3 regions of the Proteiniborus ethanoligenes genome follow, and region 3 is predicted to be linked to each of the others. Evidence: predicted binding sites of a transcription regulator. Region 3 holds the regulator's gene; each other region holds the start of a gene.
The links. The regulator Rex, encoded in region 3, represses fermentation and respiration genes when NADH is low (regulators of the CRP and FNR family bind a similar motif). The targets are predictions, from matches to a motif close to ATTGTTAANNNNTTAACAAT.
Positions count from the first base shown of each region.

Region 1: kdd (L-erythro-3,5-diaminohexanoate dehydrogenase) is a predicted target of Rex. The motif match lies at 3,237-3,256, and genes of this name have one in related genera.
Region 2: BLV37_RS03685 (YeeE/YedE family protein) is a predicted target of Rex. The motif match lies at 2,055-2,074, and genes of this name have one in related genera.

Region 1 is NZ_FNQE01000005.1:60,087-67,917, reverse strand. Features, by position in the region: gene ypeB (germination protein YpeB) at 1-103, shown strand, start outside; gene murI (glutamate racemase) at 208-1,014, shown strand; gene BLV37_RS03345 (YwiB family protein) at 1,026-1,442, shown strand; gene BLV37_RS03340 (sigma-54 interaction domain-containing protein) at 1,550-2,965, shown strand; gene kdd (L-erythro-3,5-diaminohexanoate dehydrogenase) at 3,278-4,315, shown strand; gene kamA (lysine 2,3-aminomutase) at 4,626-5,885, shown strand; gene kamB (lysine 5,6-aminomutase reactivase subunit KamB) at 5,922-6,956, shown strand; gene kamC (lysine 5,6-aminomutase reactivase ATPase KamC) at 6,958-7,831, shown strand, end outside.
Region 2 is NZ_FNQE01000006.1:33,219-41,049, forward strand. Features, by position in the region: gene BLV37_RS03680 (FAD-dependent oxidoreductase) at 1-611, opposite strand, end outside; gene BLV37_RS03685 (YeeE/YedE family protein) at 738-2,045, opposite strand; gene BLV37_RS03690 (transglutaminase-like domain-containing protein) at 2,260-3,054, opposite strand; cyclic di-GMP riboswitch class I at 3,068-3,152, opposite strand; gene BLV37_RS03695 (class D sortase) at 3,262-3,996, opposite strand; gene BLV37_RS03700 (SpaA isopeptide-forming pilin-related protein) at 4,159-7,831, opposite strand, start outside.
Region 3 is NZ_FNQE01000023.1:44,021-51,851, reverse strand. Features, by position in the region: gene BLV37_RS10335 (acyl-CoA dehydrogenase) at 1-114, opposite strand, end outside; gene BLV37_RS10330 (redox-sensing transcriptional repressor Rex) at 657-1,295, opposite strand; gene BLV37_RS10325 (ABC transporter ATP-binding protein) at 1,520-3,442, shown strand; gene tsaD (tRNA (adenosine(37)-N6)-threonylcarbamoyltransferase complex transferase subunit TsaD) at 3,841-4,863, opposite strand; gene BLV37_RS15085 (hypothetical protein) at 5,046-5,213, shown strand; gene BLV37_RS10315 (hypothetical protein) at 5,286-5,510, opposite strand; gene BLV37_RS10310 (Yip1 family protein) at 5,642-6,364, opposite strand; gene BLV37_RS10305 (ABC transporter permease) at 6,385-7,605, opposite strand; gene BLV37_RS10300 (ABC transporter ATP-binding protein) at 7,628-7,831, opposite strand, start outside.

The sequences.
Region 1 (7,831 bases), on a different contig from region 3:
ATATAAAGGCAGCGATTATATAGTGTATATAAATGCATTGGAAGGAAAAGAGGAAAAGATACTCCAAATAATACAAGATGAAAATGGAACATTAACATTTTAAATCAGAGAATAATAGCTTCTCTGATTTTTTTGTTAGCCTTTTCATTTTTTATGTCATATAATATACTTAATATAAAATAAGACATAGAATCAAGGAGGCAAATCATGGATAATAGACCAATAGGAATATTCGATTCAGGCATAGGAGGACTTACAGTACTAAAAGAGATATCAGAACAGCTTCCTCATGAGAATATAATATATTTTGGTGACACAGCTAGGATACCATATGGAACAAAATCTAAAGAAACAGTAATTAAGTATGCATTTCAATGTATAAAATTTTTACTTAGCAAGGATGTAAAGGCAATAGTTATAGCCTGTAATACAGCAAGTGCATTGGCATATGAAGAAGCATTAAAGGAATTTAAAGTTCCTATACTAGGAGTTATACAACCAGGGGCTAGGGCTACAAATTCTACTACAAGAAACAATAAAATTGGTGTAATAGGCACTACTTCAACCATAAATAGCTATGCTTACCAAAACTCTATTAGAGCTCTCAATAAAAATGCAGAAGTAATAGGAGTGGCATGTCCTCTATTTGTGCAAATAGTAGAGGATGGATGGGAAGATACTGATGTAGCTATGATAACCGCAGAAAAGTACCTTTTGGAATTAAAGGAGCATGAAATAGATACATTAGTGCTGGGCTGTACTCATTATCCAATACTAAGATATACCCTATCAAAGGTAGTGGGAGAAAAGGTGTCATTAGTGAACCCTGCTTTTGAAACAGCAAAGGAAATAAAAAGCCTATTGAAACAAAAGGATTTATTATCAGATAAAATGGAGAAGCCAGTATACAAGTACTTTGTAAGTGATGACCCGGAAAAGTTCAGAAGAATTGGTGGCAACATAATGAACAAGAATATATTAAGTATAGAAAAGGTAGATATAGAGAACCTATAGGAGGCAATTTTATGAAGGATGTAATGCTTAAGATTAAAGGTAAGCAGAAAAGCTTAGAAGGAGAAGAAAGCGTAATAGAGCTTATAACAGAAGGAAAGTTCTACAATAAAAATGGAGCATACTATTTAGTATATGATGAATCAGAAATATCAGGCATGGAAGGCTCTACTACAACTCTTAAAATACAAGGACAAAAAGTATCCATGAAAAGATTTGGAAATAATACCTCAAAACTCATATTCGAAAAAGGGAAAAAGCATGTATCCGAATACGAGACCATGTATGGTGACATGACCATGGAGGTTATGACAAATGATTTGGATATTAACATTTCTGAAGCAGGAAAAGGAAGTATAGACCTTTCATATAGACTCAATATCTTAGACTCCTTAGAAAGTAATAATCATCTCACAATAGATATAATGTAATTGTAGCTGTTCGTTCTTAGTTCCTAGTTCTTATCTAACAACTAAGAACTAATTCCACAGCCCAATTTTAAGCACTAAGAGCCTAAAATTAAGCGGGAGGTATTTTAATGATAGAATCCTTTCTCAAAGAAAACATTGTAGAGATATTAGATAATATTCAAGAAGGCATACACATAATAGACCATACAGGAAAAATAATATACTATAATACATTTGCACTAAAGCTAGATGAAATAGATAGAGAGAAAGCCATTGGCAGGCACATACTTGAAATATATCCATCCTTATCCCATGATACAAGCACTCTCCTGAAAGTGATTAGAACAGGTCAACCCATATACAATGTAGAGCAAACCTTTATTAATTACAAAGGAGACAAAATAACCACCATAAATTCATCTATGCCCTTAAAATCAAAAGGACGTATAGTGGGAGCCTTAGAAATATCTAGAGATATTACAGAAGTAAGAAAGCTATCTGAAAAAATAGTAGATTTACAAAAGGAGCTATATATTACTGAGAACAAATTGAAACCCAAAAACCAAGGAACAGCTAGCTTTACCTTTGCGGACATTATAGGACAAAACACAGAAATGCTTAGGATAAAGTCTCTTGCCTTAAAGGCTGCAGGCACATCTTCCCCAGTTCTCATATATGGAGAAACAGGAACGGGAAAGGAGCTATTTGTCCAATCTATACACAATGCTAGCCCAAGAAGGAGCAAGCCCTTCATAGCACAAAATTGTGCTGCTCTGCCAAGTAATCTATTAGAAGGTATTCTTTTTGGCACAGCAAGAGGAGGCTTTACAGGAGCAGAGGACAGACCTGGACTATTTGAAGTAGCAGATGGAGGAACCCTACTATTAGATGAGATAAACTCAATGCCTCTAGACCTTCAAGCGAAGCTTTTAAGGGTCATACAAGATGGTTCCATAAGAAGAGTAGGACAGGTGAAGACAACCTTAGTAGATGTGAGAATAATAGCTGCTACAAATATACCGCCAGAAAAGGCTATAAAAGAAAATCTTCTTAGAAGAGATCTCTATTATAGATTAAATGTAGTTTCTATAAACATTCCAGAATTAAAAGATAGACCTGATGATATCCCCATATTGGCAAACCATTTTGTCAACAAGTACAATAGAATTCTAGGGAAAAATGTGAATAAAATAGATTCTGAAGTTATGAATCTGTTGATAAATTTCTCTTGGCCTGGAAACGTTAGAGAGCTAGAGCATTTAATAGAAGGCATAATGACCTTATACGACACAGATACTATAAAGCTTCAACATACAATAGGCACAGTTCTTTTCGGGAATCAAGCTGAACAAGGGAATTATCAAGGGGATGATTCTTATATGGGAAAATCCCTAAAGGAAACTATAGAGCAAACTGAAAAAACACTTATTCATAAAGCACTTCTATCCACAGATTGGAATATAACAAAAACAGCAGAGGAGCTAGACATTCCTAGGCAAACACTACAGTATAAGATTAAGAAATACAAACTTTTTAGTATTTAGTTCTTAGCTCTTAGTTGTTAGTTCTTAGCTAACAACTAACAACTAAAATTATGCCCAAAAATCGGCACACAAACTGAAGTATGAGACAAGAATATTGTTTATTTAATCTCGTGCTTCAGTTTTTTTATGTTCAAATAGCCTAAAATAGACATTAGGAATATAGAGCAATTATTTGCATTAAATGGCATAAGTATTGCATAATAATATCTATGGACTATATAGAGTAAGGCATTTATGTATTTTTCTTAAAACAAACGTTTTCATAACTAAATTCATCAATTATTTAACAATCTATTAAGGGAGGAATTATTAATGAAAAAAGGATGTCCATACGGAACACACAGAGTTATTGAGCCAAAGGGAGTATTACCTCAGCCAGCACTTAAAATTGACAATGACATGGAGATTTACGACAATGAAATACTTATAGACGTACAAACGCTTAATATTGATTCAGCAAGCTTTACACAAATAAAAGAAGAAGCCCAAGGCGATATAGAAAAAATCAAAGAAATCATGAAAAACATCGTAGCCACAAGAGGAAAGCACCAGAACCCTGTAACAGGCTCAGGGGGTATGCTCATAGGTACAGTTGAAAAAATAGGACCTGCACTAGAAGGAAAGACAGATTTAAAAGTAGGAGATAAAATAGCCACACTAGTTTCACTATCACTTACACCACTCAGGATAGATGAATTCCTAGAAACCAGAAAAGATATAGACCAAGTAGATATAAAAGGAAAAGCAATATTATTTCAAAGTGGAATATATGCAGTATTACCAAAGGATTTACCAGAAAACCTAGCATTATCAGTTCTTGACGTTGCAGGAGCACCAGCACAGGCTGCAAAGCTAGTAAAGCCTGGAGACTATGTAGTGGTCATAGGAGGAACAGGAAAATCAGGTATGCTTTGCTTGTACGAAGCAAAGAAAAGAGTTGGAGTAACAGGAAAAGTTATATGTGTAGGGAGTACAGATAAAAGCGTAGCCAGAGCTAAAGGAGCTAATTTAGCAGATGAATATATTAAAGTAGATGCAACAGATGCCCTAGCATTACACGACAAAGTTAAAGAGCTCACAAACGGAAGAATGGCAGATGTAACTATAAACTGTGTCAACATACCAAATACAGAAATGACAAGTATATTATCAACAAAAAATGAAGGACTTATTTACTTCTTTAGCATGGCAACCAGCTTTACAAAAGCAGCCCTTGGAGCAGAAGGCGTAGGCAAGGACGTAACCATGATAGTAGGAAATGGCTATACAAAAGGTCATGCAGAAATAGCACTACAGATAATGAGAGAAAGCGAAACTCTAAGAAAGATTTACGAAGAACTGTACGGTTAAGGAACGGTAGGGGAACGATAGTTTAACAATAGTTTAACGATAGTGTAACGATAGTTTAACAATAGTGTAACGATAGTTTAACGATTGTTTAACGGTAGTTTAACGATTGTTTAACGGTAGTTTAACGATTGTTTAACGGTAGTTTAACGATTGTTTAACGGTAGTTTAACGATTGTTTAACGATTGTTTAACGATTGTTTAACGATTGTTTAACGATTGTTTAACTACTGTTCAACTACTGCTCAACTACTGTTCAACTACTGCTCAACCACTGTTTAACTACTGTTCAATAAATAAAGGAGGTTATCAAGTGAGATCCTATAAAGATATAGAACTGTGGAAAAATGTTACCCAAGAAGAATGGGATGATTGGAAATGGCAGGTTAGAAATAGAATAACAACAGTAGAAGGATTAAAACAGATAATTAACCTTGAAGGAAAAGAAGAAAAGAATATAGAAGAAACCCTAAAGAAGTTTAGAATGGGAATAACACCCTACTATGCCTCATTGATGGATGATAACGACCCTGATTGTCCCGTTAGAAAGCAAGCCATACCTACAATCATGGAAACCCACCTAGGCTCTGCAGACATGGAAGACCCATTACATGAAGACGCGGATTCACCAGTGCCAGGACTTACTCACAGATATCCAGACCGAGTCCTTATGCTAATTACAGATCAATGCTCCATGTACTGTAGGCATTGTACTAGAAGAAGATTTGCAGGTCAGCATGACTCAGCTATGGGTATGGATAGAATAGAAGCATCTATAGAATATATTAAAAACACACCAGAGGTAAGAGATGTATTACTTTCTGGAGGAGATGCTCTATTAGTATCAGATGAAAGATTAGAAACCATAATAAAAAAATTAAGAGAAATACCACATGTAGAGATTATAAGAATAGGCACAAGAACTCCTGTAGTATTGCCTCAGAGAATAACAGATGATTTAGTAAATATGCTTAAAAAATATCATCCAATATGGCTCAACACTCACTTCAACCATTCAAAGGAAATAACAGAGGAATCAAAAAAAGCCATAGGAAAATTAGCAGATGCAGGTATACCACTAGGCAATCAATCAGTACTATTAAGAGGAGTCAATGACTGCGTTCACATAATGAGGGAGCTAGTCCTTAACCTAGTTAAAATAAGAGTAAGACCCTATTATATATATCAATGTGACCTTTCTATGGGAATAGAACATTTTAGAACTCCTGTATCAAAGGGAATAGAAATAATAGAAGGCTTAAGGGGACATATATCAGGCTATGCAGTACCTACCTTCGTAGTAGATGCACCAGGGGGAGGAGGAAAAACGCCTGTAATGCCTAATTATGTAATATCTATGTCTCCAAATAAAGTAGTTCTAAGAAACTTTGAAGGAGTTATCACCACATATACAGAGCCAGAAAGCTACACAGACCATTGCAGCTGTCCAGTATGCACAGGAGAAAGAGAGCATAGGATAACAGGAGTAGCGGGACTGCTTCAAGGAAATGAGATATCCCTAGAACCAATACAGCTAGAACGTAGAGATAGGGCAGTAAAGGATAGAAAATAATCCACAAGTGACACAGAATGACGAAAGGAGAAAAACATGTCTTTAATTGAACTAATATACCCACAATACAAAATAATATCAATAGTAGGCATGGCAAAAAACTCAGGAAAAACTGTAGCCTTAAATAGCATAATCCAGGAGGCTATAGAAAACTCAATTATCCTAGGTCTTACTTCAACAGGTAGAGACGGAGAAAGCCAAGATATAGTTACAAACACAGACAAGCCACCAATTTATGTAGAAGAAGGTACTTTTATAGCAACAGCCTCAGAAACCCTAGAGCTAGGCGATGCAAAAATAGAGATTCTACAGGTTACAGATATAGATACTCCTTTAGGAAAAATAGTCATAGGAAAAGTAAAAGACAGGGGATATCTTCAAATAGCAGGACCACAGACTAATAGAGGAATAAAAAAAGTTGCAGATATAATGCTTGAATTAGGAGCACAGCTAGTGCTAATAGACGGGGCAATAAATAGATTAGCATCAGCCTCTCCCTCTGTATCTGAAGGAGTGGTATTGGCTACAGGTGCAGTATTAAGCAGAGATATAAACAAGGTAATGGAAGAAACACTCCATACAGTAGAATTATTTAGCTTACCAGAAGTTAAAGACAATAAAGTAAAAGCTATTGCAGAAGAGCTTATAGAGCAAAATGCAGTAGCTCTCATAGATAATGAATATAATACAATAATTCTAGATATTAAAACAGCCTTAAACAGTGGAGCTACCATAGGGCAAAGTATAGATGACAATATGAAATATATAGTCTTTCCAGGCTCATTAGTAAAAAAAACAGTGGAGGACATAATAAAGACCACAGAGAAGTACAAACAGGTCACATTTATTGTTAAGGATGGGACAAAAATATTCATAGAGCCTAGAGATTGGCAAATATTTAAGAAAAAAGGTATAAACATAAAAGCTCTAGAAAGCATTAATACAATCCTACTAACCTTAAACCCATATTCTCCAGAAGGCTACTATTTTCAACAGGATATATTCCTATCTAGAATGAGAGAATATATAAAAGACATACCTGTATTAGACCTGATGTACGGAGGTGGATAGCTTGAATAAGTTCATAGATATAAATACATCAGAAAGCATAGGCTTAGACTATGTAATAGGAAAGCTAAGGACAATAACTCCATATGGTAAAGACCTTAAGGATAATATGAAGCCCTTTAAAATAGGAGAAGAGGAATTATTAATAGAGGAATTAGACCAAATAGAGGTTCTTGTAAAGCTAATAAATGAAAATAGGTATTTCTTTAAAAACATAAAAAGTATATTAAGCAATATTAAAGATATAAGGAATTCAATATCTAGAGCTACAGATGGATATATATTAAGTAATGTAGAGCTATATGAAGTAAAAGGATTTATATTAACATTAGTGGAGCTTACAGAAGAGCTTAAAATCATAGAAAAACAGCTTCATAGCACCATAAAGCCTTATAAAATACCAGAGCTAGAAAAACTATTAGACCCACAAAACACTAAGGTTAGAGCATTTTATATATATGATGATTATTCTCAAGAACTAAAAGCTATTAGGGAAAGCAAAAAAGAAATAGACAACAAACTAAAACTAGAAACGAAAAATCTAAAAGAAAAAATAGAAAAAGATTTAAATATAAAAATAAGACCAGATAACACAATTACAATTTCAAAATCTAACAAAGAAATGCTGAATAAAGCTAACAACAGCCCTTATCTTATTTATAACTCAGAAACCTATATGGACATTAAATATTCATTAAAATATACATTAGATATGTGTGAATGGGAAAATGCACTTTCAATCATAAAAGAAAAAGAAGAAAAAGAAGAAGAAAATATTAGAAAAGAACTATCAAGAGGAATAGGAAGCCATCAGGAGGATATAAATAAAAACATAAAGGCTATAGGAAAACTAGACTTAAGCCTGTCAAAGGCTTATA
Region 2 (7,831 bases), on a different contig from region 3:
TCTTTATGAAGTAATTGAACCATATCATAATCAAATGGAGCCATTATTTGATCTGCTGCTTCTACTAAGGTTACATTAATATCTAAATCTGATAACTGTAAGTTTTCTGCTACTTCTACACCAATAAATCCTCCGCCAATTACTGCTATATCCTTTACCTTGCCACTTCTTACATATCTGTTTAATTTGTCAATATCAATAACATTTCTTACTGTAAATACATGTGATTTATTGTAGCCATCAATTTTAGGGACTATAGGATTAGCACCAGGAGATAATACTAACTTATCATATGCTTCCTCGTACTCTTTATTTGATTGTAAGTCTTTAACTGTAATAGTTTTTTTATCTCTGTTAATCTTAATAACTTCGCTATTTACTCTTGCTTCAATATTGTATTGATTTTTAAATTGTTCTGGAGACATAAGTACAAGATCATCACTGTTTTCTATCATGCCACTTAAGTGATTTGGTAAACAGCAGTTTGAAAATGATACATGAGGTCCTCTTTCAAACATGATTATTTCAGCAAACTCATCAATTCTCCTTGCTCTAGCAGCAGTAGAAGCTCCCCCTGCTACTCCACCAACGATTAAAATTCTTTTACTCATAATCTTTTCCTCCTTTATGGTTTTGTTTTCTTATATAACAGAAATAGAAATCCAATATGTGAATTTAATAAAAAATTAGGTTGTCTATCTGTATTAAATTTATAATAAAACGTTTGCATAAAACTATTAAGCTTTTGCTTTTCCTTTGTACCTACTTGGTGGTATTATATTAACTTTTCCTGCAAATAATTTAAGTCCTACTATTCCACCTAAACAAAGAGCAACCATGAATCCCCAGCCAGACAATGAAAAGCTGCTAATTGCAGAATATAGAGCACCAAGATTACATCCACCTGCTAGTCTTGATCCAAATCCCATAAGAGCTCCACCAACAGCATAGTATACAGCATCTTTAAATCTAAAGTTAAGGTTAAAACTAAACTTACCTGCTAAAAGCATACATAAAGCTGCTCCAATGACAATTCCTACGTTTCTAAGTGTGCCACCATCATATATTAAACCAGTATTAACATCTTTAACAATACTTGCAAAGGCTGGTGATGTAATTTCTATGCCAAATAGATTCACAATCTTAACTCCTAGCTTTGTAAAGGCAGAGGTTACTCCCCAGTTTTTCCCTGTTGTATTTAATACAAATATAAATCCAATTGATAATAACATTCCACCTTTAAGAAAACTCCATCTTTCAATGAAAAACTTATGATATGTTTTGTAACTAAAGAATTTAAAGTCTTCATCCTCTGGTAGTGGCATTTCATTTGGTTCAAAAACTGTCTCTTCATAAAAACCTTCTTTTTTTCTAAAATCTTCATATTTTCTAGTTATTACATATAAAACTAACAATATTGCAAAAGATATAATAATAGCCCCTATAAATCCAAATACATCTGGTAAATATACTTGTGCTCCTATTTTACCTATGGATGACTGTGCAATTGAATCTCTTAAAGCGTGACCTGGTATAGTAAATAAAACGAAAAATGGTAGAGCTATGGCAGAACGAATTTCTCCTTCCCCTAAATCACTAAGTGTACCTGATGCACAACCTCCAGCAAATATCATTCCGATTCCGAAAAGAAATCCTCCAAGAATAGTAGAGATATTAAACATGCTTACAGATTGGCTTCCAGGGATAATCAAATCTGAAGAAGCGGCTCTAAATTGTGGTACTGCTCCTTTTGCTACAGCTGCCCATTGTATACCTGCTGATGCAACCATAGTGATAGCAAACATTATTAAAAGTACTTTAGTAAGGCTACCTTCTCCTGTAACATAAATTCTTTTGATTCCGCCTGCAAAGCCATATCTTGAACGAGAAAGTATGTATCCTAAAACCACACCAGTAATAAGAAACAATGTTAATTTGTTATCAGTTTGACTTAAGAACTTGCCAAAAGCTGAAGTAATTGCAATGATACATAGTGCAATGATTAATTGAGTTTTATTGATTTTGGCTGTAGTTTGCATTTTCATTCCCCTTTCATTGTGTTTTTTTTAACATTTTCTTTGTGTTTATTATATAACAAACAATCCCCTTTCTATAATTAGCTTTTCTTATGCAGTATTAAAGATTTTGAAGGTGAATAAAAATATTATATTTTTAAGGCTGTACAAAAGCCAAAAAAACCACTGGATTTTACCAGTGGTTTTTTTATATTCACTTTATATGGTGATTTTTATATTCATTTTAATATTGCTTTTCTACAGTATATTCTTTTTCGCTTTTTATCATTGAAGTAGCTGATTTTCCCTTTTTCATACTAGCGTCATATGTTGTATCTATGATTATCCACTCATTAGTGTCTTTTAAGTAAACTTGATTCCAAGCATGATATGCTTCTATATCATTTTTCCTTCCCATTACTAGTTTTGTAGGTACATCTACGCTTCTAAGCATTGCTGCAAATAGTGCTGAATAATCATAACATATTCCCTTTTGCTCGTTTAAGGTACTATCTATGGAAGGTATATATCCTGCTTGTACACTTACAGCTTTTTCATTATCATAGCTAATGTTATTTACAATGTAATTATATATTGCTATTACTTTTTCATTATCATTTTTTGCACCCTTAGTTAATTCATTAGCTTTTTTTATAGCGTCCATGTTTTCGTTCCAGTTTACGATTTGGCTGGATTGTAAGAATACTGTATTAGCATTTGATAGCTTTAAATTTATCTCTTCTTTTTCAACTTGTCTGTATTTATTACCATCTACATTTTCTAAAATGGAAACTGTATATTTACCATCCCCAAGCTGTAGTGGAAAACTATTGTATGCTTTTATATCGTAAGTATATTTTACATCACCTTTACTGATCATTACTTTTGTTGCTACATCTTTTTTTGGTGTATAATTTATGCTTATTAACCCACTCTCTAATTGGCTTTTGTCTATATTTGAAGTTGAAGCGAAAGCCACTGTGGAAGATAATATTATTGTAGCAATTAGTGAGAAGATTACTAGATTACGCTTTAACATAAAAAACTCTCCTTTCGGTAACTGGCTGCCATCTTATTTCTAAGGAAGGCCCTTTAGCTTTGCGCCCCTAGCTTTCGCTAGGTTTGCCTTTATCGGTGAAAAGTCACTGATAAAAAATTACATTTATTTTCTTGATTTTACCATAGCTTGTCCTTTAAAAAAATAATCCAAAAGTCCTATTTTTTCTAGGACTACTCTGTCTATTGTTTAGTCAATAATCTTTCCTTTTATTATCAATCTATGGGTCGGATTAACCATAGGATGACATGTGATCAAGGTTATTTCTTTATCCTCCTTGTTATTATTTAATACCCATACATCTTCTGGATAAACATATAGCTTTTCTGTTACTGTATATTTATATTGATTATCTCCACTATCTACTTCCACTATGTCTCCCAGCTCTACTTCTTCTAATCTATTGAAGTTTCGCCCATAGCTGCGGGTTCTATGTCCTGCTATGGCATAGTTGCCTACTTCTCCTGCTTTCCCTGTATTTTCTACACTAGCTACAGATGTTTTTAGATTTTTTTCTGTAGCGCCCTTAAGTATGGGCTGGTTAAACTTTATTTTATTTATTTTAAGTATTCCTTCCATGTTTTTATTTATATATTCTTCTTTTTCTTTTGCTGCTTTAGCTGCTCTTTCTCTAGCTTTTTCTTCTTCTTTTCTTTTTTCTTCAGGATCCTCTTTTGTTTCTCCTTCTTCTCTTGGTTCTTGTGGACTTGCTTCCATATGTAGATTGCTATCTTCATCTAAATTATATATTTCATCATTTTCTATTTCTATATCATCTCCACTATCTATGACCGCCAAGCTCTGCTGCCATTGTTCTACGAGTTTAGCCTGCTTATAATCTACATATAGCTCTGATGCTTTGGGATATGCAGCTAGTAACAAGCCTATAATTATAATAATCCACGATAGTATTTTTCTCTTCATTTTATATCCTACCTTTAAATCTTGTTTGTCGAGTTTGAACCGTTAAATAAACATATGTACTCAATGGGTTCGGTATTTAAAAGGCAGAGACTTTGTAATCTCTGCCTTTTATACCGTTTCCCCTATAGCCCTACGGCGCCCCTTTACTACAGCACTATTTTTCTATATTATTTTTCTTCTTAGGAATACTCCTAGAAGTACTAGTAATAATCCTGTAAGATAATATCCTAATTTACTGCCTTCTCCAGTTTTAGGTAATACTGTACCTAATGGTACATCTTCTACATCTATTTCTATAAATATTTCTTCTTCTGTTCCGTCTGGGTGCTTAATTATTATAGTAAATCTGTCTTTTCCTACAAACCCTGGATTAGGAGTATATTTCCACCTTCCATCTTCATCGATGGTTACCGTCCCGTTTTCAGGCGGATTCTTAACCTTTGGATCACTTCCCTCTGGAACTTCTACTTCTCCTTCCTTTGGGGTTTCCTTTGGAGTTTCTTCCTTAACTGTAGGTTGCTCCTCTGGAATTGTTGGTTCCTCTGGGTCTGTTGGAACTGTTGGCTCTTCTGGTTCTGTTGGAACTGTTGGCTCTTCTGGACTTGTTGGTGGCTCTGTTGGTTTTTCTGGGTCTGGCTTCGGTCCTGGACCTGGCCCTGGGTCTGGGTCTACTGGTGGAATCCTATAATTTATTTTCTCAACTTTAGTTGGCTCTATCTGATTCTCATTGATCTCAAACTCTACTGGTGTCTTATCTAATCTATATCCAGCAGGAGCTTTAGTTTCAATTAATTGATAACTACCAGCTTCTAAGTTTTCTAAATGAATTTCACCATTTTCATCTGTTGTTAAATCTTCAACATCAATCCCTTCAACAACTTCATATTCCCCATCTAGTCCTTCTTTCCTTAGTTCAAAGATTGCGTCCTTGAGAACCTCGGATTTGTTCCAATTGTATTTTGTTAACTTCACAGAGTAGTCCTTCTTTATGTTCTCTATAGGTCCTACTGTGACTTCTTTACCATTTGTACCCTCTCCATCTAATACTACTGTTATTGAAGTAGTATTTGGTACATATTCATCAAGTGCCTTCGTCTCTAATATAGTATAGGTGTCGTATGGTAAATTATTGAATGCTAGAGTACCGTCCGCTTTAGTGGTTCCAGATGCTATAACAGTATCGCCTTTTTTAAGCGTAAACTCTACTCCTTCTAAGGGAGTCTTAGTATCTGGTTCTCCTTCAACTACGCCTACCTTTGTGAGTATTATATTACCTTCGCCGCGAATATTTTTTGCTGTTACTGATGTGATGGTTGTTTGATTTTCTTCGATTTTAAAAGATATTGTATAGTTTTCTGGTAATAGATAGTATTCTGGTGATTTTACTTCCTTAAAGTAATATTCATCTGGTTCTAGATTATTTATTGAAATTTTGCCATCAATATTTGTTGAGATACGTCCTTCGTCTCCTATGTCTTCACCTTTTTCATTTTGCTTAACATGTGTCCCATCGGTTTTATAAAGTTCAAACACTGCTCCAGATAACCTTATATTAGCATCACTTTCATCTACTTTAGTTAGCTCCACTGCTTGATGAATTTTTTCGTTTTGTACTACTTCCTCTTGTTCAGGTAAAGCAATAGTTATATTAATATCTTCCGAATAACCTACATATCCTGATGGTGCTTTTGTTTCATTCAATATATATGAGCCATATTTTATATTAGTAAATTTGGCTATTCCATCTGCATTTGTTGTTGCAGTAGCTATTATATTCTTAGAGTTATCATAAAGGGTAAACTCTGCACCGGGTAATGAATTATTGTTATCCTTATCAATCTTTTTGACGATTAGGTCGCCTTGCTTGGTATTGGTTATATTGCCTAGATCAATTATTTCTATATTTTCAGCCTTAATTTCAAATTCAATATGCCCTTCATCTAACCAATATCCTTCTGGTGCTTTTATTTCCTTTAGATAATATTTACCTGTTGGTAAATCATCAATAAGGATTATACCATTCACATCTGTTGTAAGTTTCCCTATTATATCATTTTCATTTCTATCTTTTGTAACAGGTATTCCATCGTGTTTGAAAAGTTCAAATTCTACACCAGCCAGCTTTATACTAGGTTCTTTTTCATCTATCTTTGTTAATTTGAAGCCTTGGTTTATTTTTGTATTAGTTAATTCAATAACTTTTGCTTCGTTACCTGATAATTTAATGTCAGTGTCTGTCCCCATTGTAAATGGTTGGTCTTCCATTTTTATATATCCTGCTGGTGCTGATACTTCTCTAATAAGGTAAGTACCATATCCAACACTGTTAAATACAAATTCTCCATTCTCTTCTGAAGTAGCTTCCCTGATTATATAATGATTATTTCCTATTTTCTTTATTAGCTGGAATTCAACATTCCCTAGGTCCACTTTATTTTCTGTTGCGTTATCATATCCAACTTTCTTGAACTTCACATTTCCTTTTTTAGATGAAGAAGTTGCGTCTGAAAAGCTAAATTTAAATTTTTGTTCTACTTTAGAATCGTTATCTTGTCCTTCACCTGTATCCTCAGATCCTTCGTATGTGATAGTAGCTTCATTAGTAAAGGATTCATTAGTATTATTTGCTTCTAGCACTAATGTTTTATATTGTACTTGAACTGCCTTTCTTTCGGGACTAGATAGATTTCCTAAATCTAAAGTAAAACTTCCTTCCTCATTGTTTAGCGTTGGTGCAGGGTTTGGGCTAATCCAAGAACCATATGTTATACTCCCATTAGAAGCTATTTTAATTTCTCGTACTCTAATTGTATCTGGAAGAAGCATTAAATTATTAGAAGGTATGTCTTTTAATGTAACCATTCCAATATTAGAAAGTGATTTATTGATATCTATTGTCCAAGTCAGCACTCTATCACTATTTGAGCTTGCATTCCCTGAAACTGATTTTGATATAAGGTGGTTTGCATTATTTACTGTTACAGGTTTAGATTCTAAGGTATGAGTCGTGGTATCTTTAGTCTTAAAGGTGGCAGTGTTTGTATATTTACCTTTATCTTCATCATTCTGTTCTGCTTGTTCTCCTGTGCTGAGCCCAATTATATTGTCGGAGTCCCTAGTTTCATATTCTATATAATATGCTTTATTGTTCTTTCCACTCTCTAAATCACTTTTAAATGTTAGTGTATATCCTGTGCTTTTACCATTTGTAGCATTATATGATACTGTATAATCTGTTTCCGCTATTAGGTTACTAGGATCTCCCTTAGTCCCTTTAGTATCATCGGATCCATAAGGTGTGAAATTATATATCTTTAATGAATCTGCTACTATGTCATGACCTGGTCCAAGAGTGTCTGTTAAAATCGCTCCTTGGATATCCTTTTTATTGAAGTTTACTATTATACCCCAAGTAAATGTTTGGGTACTGTAATTATAGTTACCTTCCTTCCTACCGTTGTTTGTAGTTGTTGTTTTAGGTTTATAGCTATCGGATACAGTAACAGTATAATCTCCCCAAGTAGCTGTCGCAGTATTTTTATATTCACTAGCGACTTTACCATCTTCACCTACAGCATATTTAGTTTTATAGGTTATTGTTGCAGTTTTGCCTTTTGTAATATTGATATTTGTTATAGTGAAGCCTTTGGTTGAGTCAGAATTAGGTGTTATAGTATGTCCAGTTGATTCAGTTATTGTTATGGTTCCCTCAAGGCTTTGCTCACCAATACCTGTTACCGTATCTTTTGAAGCAAATACATCTGCAAGTTTTAAGTTGGTGATATCAGCATTATCTGCTTTAATGGTGATTTTCCAAGTTAGTTCTTGATTTGCT
Region 3 (7,831 bases):
AGGGAATCTTTCTGTTTCATCAATTTCTGCAGCTAAAGGCTTTATTTCCTTTTCTGCAAACTCCCTCATAACTTTTCTTATCATTTCCTGTTCCTTAGTTAAACTGAAATTCATTGTTTTCCCTCCTCATTATATATAAATATATTATTGATAATTTTATAACAAAAGCCCCTATAAAAATGCTAATGAGGTAGCTTTTGTTAAGCCACTACATAAGCGAATTGCACAAAATCTCCAGTTTTGCAATCTGCTTAAAACTCATTAGGTCAAGTTCTTTAAATAAAGATTTAAAAGTATAACTTTCCCATTCGTTATAACAAATTAAATATGCAATATTCTTGCCATCATTATAATTATACTCCTTTGACTAAAATTTTTCCACAAGGTTTGTTAATTTTTTATCTTACATTTTCTTAATACCCTTCATTCTTGTCCCTTATTACCCTTGATAAAGCTTGTATTTGCAAGGCTTGTCCTTTATTCCATCAATATTAATTACTATATAAAAATTATTTGTTTATCAGCTTAATTTTATCACATAAAAAAAACTATCTTAGAGATAGTCTTTTTTTATGTGTATATTTCTGATAATAATTGTTCAATTTCTTCAATTTTGTACATTTTCTATACATGCCCTGTGTTTTATTTGGACACTTTTACTTTTCGTTCTTTTCTTTGTACATATATGACAGTATAAATAAGCTTTCATTTAAATGGACGTTTTCCACTACAATGTCTTCTGGAACTTTTAAATCTGTAGGGGCAAAGTTCCATATGCCCTTTATATTACTTTTAACAAATTTATCAGCTACACTTTGAGCATGCTCCTTAGGAGTAGTTATAATCCCTATTTCAACTTCATTTTTAGAAATAAATTCTTCAACATTATCTACATCTAGTATTTCAATGTCTCTAATCTTTAAGCCAATGAGCTTAGGATTTTTATCAAATAAAGCCAACAGCTTAAATCCAGCATCCTCAAAGCCTTTATAATTTGCTACTGCCTGACCTAAATTACCTGCACCCACTAATACAGCCTTATAAATCTTTTCTAAGCCTAAAATTTTCCCCAACTGTTTATGCAGCTCTTCTACATTATATCCGTAGCCTTGTTGACCAAAGCCCCCAAAATTATTCAAATCTTGTCTTATTTGTGAAGCTGTAAAGCCAGTTATATTACTTAACTCATGGGATGAAATCCTAGTAATATCCTTATCTAACAATTCTCCAAGATATCTGTAGTATTTAGGAAGCCTTCTGATAACTGCCATAGAAACTTTATTTTCTCTTTCCATATCTTTTATTCACCTACTTAACTCAATATTTTCATATATAAGATTTTTAGTTATTATATCATTAGGTTAATATTCTGTCAATTTGTGCGGTTTGATAAATAGTAGTTTTACCCATATTATTGCTCTATTTATATTCCTTCTCTTAAAATATATTCCCTTATTGTTTCATTCTTAAACTATTTTTGTTAAAATTATATTAGTTAATAAAGACGAGGGGGATAATATTGATAGTTTTATCATGTAGCAATATATCAAAAAGCTATATAGTTGATGAAATACTAAGTAAAATTACTTTTGCCTTAAATGATAATGAAAAAGTTGGACTAGTAGGCTTAAATGGCTCTGGAAAATCTACTTTATTTAATATATTATCTGGGAAGCTCTCTATGGATTCTGGTGAAATCTATGTATCCAAGGATTGCAGAATAGGTTATCTTGAACAAAATACTCAAATCGAAAGCAATAAATCTATTTTTGATGAGGTAATGGAGGTTTTTGTTCCATTAATAGAAATGGAGAAAAAACTAAGGGAACTAGAGCATAGTATTAGCTTAGAAGGTGAAAATCCAGAATCTCAATTGCTAGGGAGCTTAATGGATGAGTATGCCCACCTAATGGAAGAATTCCAAAATAAAAATGGATATGGTTTTAAGAGTGAAATAAAAGGAACTTTAAAAGGATTAGGCTTTACTGAAGAACAGCTCAATATGTCTGTTTCTCATTTAAGTGGAGGACAAAAGGCTAGAGTAATGTTAGGGAAGCTACTGCTTAGCAAACCTGATATCCTTCTTCTAGATGAGCCTACAAATCATCTAGATATACAAGCTATAGATTGGCTAGAAAAATATATAAAGGAATACAAGGGAGCAGCAATAATAATTTCTCACGATAGATATTTTCTTGATAATACTGTAAGTAGAATATTTTATTTAGAAAAAACATTGTTGAAAATATATAATGGAAATTACTCTAGCTTTATGAATAAAAGAAAGGTTGAATTAGAGCTTTTAGAAAAAAAATACGAAGAGCAGCAGAAGGAAATCTCTAGACAAGAAGAAATCATTAGAAGATTTATGTCCTATGGAGGACAAAGATATATTAGACAGGCACAAAGTAGACAAAAGATGCTTGAAAGGATGAAAAAATTAGATTCACCTAGTGGAGAGAATAAGAAAGCAAAAATAAGATTTGAGCCAAAGATTAAAAGCGGTAATGATGTATTATCTGCTGAAAATTTAAGTAAATCCTTTGATGACAATCCTCTATTTCAAAATGTAAGCTTTAAAATATACAAAGGTGAAAGAGTAGGACTCATAGGCCCTAATGGAGTAGGTAAAACAACTCTTTTTAAAATGATTATGGGCAAAATACCTATTAATGGAGGAAATGTAGCCTTAGGTCATCATGTAAATATAGGTTATTTTGATCAAGAATTATCTAATGTTAATGGGGAAAAAACTGTTTTAGATGAAATTTGGGATGAAAATCCATCCTTAGACCATTATCAAATAAGATCTCTACTTGCACAGTTCTTGTTTATTGGTGATGATATTTTTAAGGAAATATCTGATTTAAGTGGAGGAGAAAAAAGTAGAGTAGCCCTTATAAAGCTTATGATGTCTAGATCAAATTTTCTTCTTATGGACGAGCCTACTAACCATCTGGATATAGACTCTAAGGAAGTACTAGAAGATGCACTGCTAAGCTATGACGGCACAGTTTTGGTCATTTCTCATGATAGATATTTCTTAAATAAGGTAGCAAATAAAATACTAGACTTATCTAATGATGGAGTAACTGAGTATCTAGGTAATTATTCATATTATCTTGAGAAAAAAAATACTCCTGTCTATGATGATGAGGAGGATTTAGTTGAAAAAACTAGAACTCAGCTTAAGGCTGAAAAGAAAAGAGAAAAGGATATAAAGCTGTTAGAGAAAAAGCAAAGAGAAATGCTAAGGAGCATTGAAAATAATATTTCCGAGCTGGAAAATAGAATACATGAGCTGGAAAATGAGCTCTGCAACCCAGATGTATTTTCAAATCATGAAAAAAGTCAGGAAATCCATCAAGAAATACTAGATTTAAAGGAAAACCTAGAGGAGCTTTATGAGCAGTGGTTAACATTATCTCTTTCTAGTTCTTAGTTGTTAGTTGTTAGTTGTTAGTTGTTAGTTCTTAGTTCTTAGCTAATAACTAACAGCTAACTTATCGAATTATGTCAACAACTAAAAATAGATTTTATCCCATATATTTCAAATTATTAATTTGAATTTTTTATTTTCCCCTATAATCCACAATTTATACACACAATCCACATATTTATCCACATTATTGTATGATATTATAGGTTGTTCCTAGTATTATTTCCACATTATCCACAGTTTGTAGATTTAGACAAATAAAATAATGTGGACAAGTTGTTAACAATTTGTTGATATAGTTTTGTCGAAAATCAGTAGTTTTGGTCTACATAATAACTCTACATAATGGTTAATTTTATATAAGACTAGGATATTATTAACCACATTTAATAAATAGTATATTATTTATCCCCTAGCTTCAAATTTGGAACCCCATTTAAATCTAATCCTGCTACATTTCCCTTTAAATAATTATAATATGCTGCACATCCTATCATCGCTGCATTATCTGTGCATAAAATTCTAGAAGGAAATTTAATATCTAGCCCCTCTTCACTTCCTCTTTCCTTTAGCATGTTTCTCAGACCTTCATTTGCAGCAACTCCGCCTGCTATTACTATAGTATTAGTTTTCATCCTTTTTGCAGCCTTTATAGCTTTTTGGGTTAAAACCTCTATTACTGATTGTTGAAAGCTTGCTGCAACATCTTCTACTGGTATACTGATTTCTTTTTGCTTTAGACTGTTTAAATAATTTAATACTGCTGATTTAAGACCGCTAAAGCTAAAATCAAAGCTGCCTTCCTCAAGATATACTCTTGGAAAATCTATTGCATTTTTGTCTCCTTTGGTTGCTAGCTTGTCTATAAGTGGACCACCTGGATATCCTAATCCCAGTGCTCTAGCTATTTTATCAAAGGCTTCTCCTGCTGCATCATCCTTAGTTCTACCTAAAAGCTCATATTCACCATAATCCTTCATATATACTAAATGTGTATGTCCACCTGATACTACAAGACAAACAAAGGGCGGCTCTAGCTCAGGGAATTCAATAAAATTTGCATATATATGTCCTTCTATATGGTTCACTGGAACTAAAGGAATATCCTTACCAAATGCAAGTGCTTTTGCTGTTGATATACCTACGAGAAGTGCTCCCACAAGGCCTGGACCATAGGTTACTCCTATATTGTCAACCTCGTCTAAAGTTACTCCTGCTTTATCTAATGCATCCTGTATTATTATATTAATGTTTTCAATATGCTTTCTTGAGGCTACCTCTGGAACTACTCCCCCAAACTTTTTATGTATTTCTATTTGAGACGATATTATATTGGACAATACTTCTCTTCCGTTCTTTAAGACTGCTGCTGCTGTTTCGTCACAGGAGGTTTCAATAGCAAGCGTAATAATATCCTTTTGTATTTTATTTTCCATATTCATCCCTCACATTATGTATTTCCTTGTTTATATTACAATTAACCTCATTATTCTATCATATATTATATCCTTATAAAATTCATATTACCATATTAATAGAATTTATCCTAAATCTTAAGCTAATATTATGGCTCTAAAAAGCAAAAGATATCTCTAGAGGTGATGTCATGAGTAATAATAGAAGACCTTTTTATTGGAAGTTTTCTTCTTATAATGTATTGTCTGATGGCATGCTGAAAGACATAAGCTATGGAGATTATGCTCTTATGATGACTGTAAAAGATAAGCCAACAGAACAAAAAAACATTCATGACAGAGAGCCAAAATTAAAATAAAAATCAGTTTGGGTGTTTTTTGAAAAAGATATTAGTAGGGCAGACTTTATCGTGTCTGCCCGAAATTTTTACCTATTTCCACTCATCATAATCCAGTTCCATAGCCAAATTAGATAAAATTTCATCAACTAAATCTATGTCACATTCATGTTCCTTTGTAAAATGGATACAATTTTCACAGCTTTTCTCTACATATCCATAAGGGTTTACTGAAGACCTTAGTCTTTCATCATCAAATGTGTATCTATGTCTGCTACAGTTGTTAGCAACCTTTCTAAGCTGTTCTTTACTAGCCATATCTATACCTCCAGAGAATTTATATTTAAAATAGTCTTATTTTATTATCTGTATTTTTTAGATTTTTACACACAAAAAAACACAGATCAAATGACCTGTGTTGTTGGTTGTTAGCTAAGAACTAAAAATAGCTAAAATCCTGCTAGCTTTGTTCCGACTGCTCCTAAGCCTGATGTAATCAATATAAATACAATCCAAGTGCCTAAAACTAATACAGCAGAGCTTTTCTTATTTATACCATATACCTTTGATATACCTATTATAGCAAGTATTTGATACCAAATGACAAATATATCCAAGTTACCTAAAAGAAGATATAAGAATGTAGTTGCTTGTGAATCTGGTAGAAATACAGCAAGAGAAGTAACAATATTAGGTTGCTTAGTGATTAATGTTAGAACTGTTTTAATAATAGTTCCTAAAAAAACAGGGAAATAAGAATATATAATTATTGAAAATGCTTGCTTAAATGTGCCAGTTCCATTTACAAAACCTGAAAATGCATTTATTAGTGCACTTTTAACTAGCCAAACTGCTGCTATGGCAATGACCGTAAATATAATAGTTGTGTAAACCTGAATACCCATAAGCGAATCAAAGCCTTCTGGCATCTCTATTCCCATTCTTGCATACTGCTCAAGGGCAGCTTCTTTAATTACTACCTTCATCATATTAACCGTTGGTAGTGATAAAAGCAATACACCTATTAATATTACAAGCATAGGAAATAAAATTCTTGGATGGTGCTTTAGATTTTCAAAGGCTTTACTTGGGCTAATGAAAATATACTTTAATCTTTCCCACCAGTTAAGTGGTTTTACTTCAATTCCATTTTGATTAATGTTTTCTGTCATTTTAACACTCCCCTTCTATTTTATTCATATCTTAAAGCTTCAATAGGATCAAGCTTTGCAGCCTTGTTTGCAGGATACATTCCAAAGAAAATCCCTACTGCAGCCGAAAACAATACTGCCATTAGTATAGTGCCTATAGATGCAGATGGTGGTATTCCAATGGACATTGATATTATACTCTGTATAGTAAGTCCAAGGATGGTTCCAATAAGTCCTCCAGTTCCTGATACTATCATGGCTTCTACTAAAAACTGAACTAATATATCTCTTCTAGTAGCTCCTATTGCTTTTCTTATACCTATTTCTCTAGTTCTTTCTGTTACGGATACTAGCATTATATTCATAACACCAATACCTCCAACTAAAAGGGATATTGCAGCTATAGCACCTACTACGCTAGCTAACATATTGAGCACATTATTCATCATATCCATCTGCTGCTGAGCACTTTGGTAAAGATAAAAGTCTTTTCCAACATTTTTATGTCTTCTTTCTAATAGACTAATTATCTCTTTACTAACCTCATCTATTTTCTTGTTGTCAGCAATATTAATTTGAAATTGACTATATCTGTCTCCATAGCCTAGACTTCTCATCATAGTATATGGGACATAAAGGGTAGTAGTATCTCCTATAAACTGTTGGGCAAGATTTTCTAAAGTCCCGCCTGGAGTTTTATATATACCAATAATAGTTAAGGATAGCTTTGAGGCTCCTGTATCTATTATTAAGTTTTCCCCTAAAACATCTTTTCTTTTAAATATTTTATCTGCAAGCTTCTCATCTATTATAGCCACTCTTCTACTTCCCTTTGTATCTGATTCTAATAAGAATCTTCCATCTACAAGGTCTATAGTAGTCATCCTATTATAATCTTCAGTTACGCCGTATATGCTGACTGGAGCATTATTTCGGCCTTTAACAGCAGTACCATTGGAGCCTAACACAACAGATACTCCTGTTATTTTGTCTTCAAATACTCTTCGGATAGTTTTCATATCCTCTTCGTCAAAGTAATCATTTCTATTTAAATCCTTTGACCAATTAGTATATACAGCTACTAAATTAGCTCCTATCTTTTCAAACTCATTTCCTATCTGAGCCTGGCTGCCTTGCCCCAATGATACTATAGTTATTACAGAAGCTATACCTATTATTATACCTAGCATGGTCAAAAAAGTACGCATTTTATTTGCCCAAAGACTTGATAATGCAGAACCTAAGCTTTCTAAAAAATTCATCCTATCACCTTCTCTTTATACATCATTCTAATGCTGTCTGTGGCCTTATTATAATTTGATCCTTTACTTTTTTATCCTCAATAAGACGACCATCTCTAAATAGTACTATTCTCTTAGTATGCTGAGCTATCTCCGGTTCATGAGTTACTAATACTACTGTTACTCCTTCTCTGTTAAGCTGTTGAAATATAGACATTATTTCTTGACCAGATTTAGTGTCAAGATT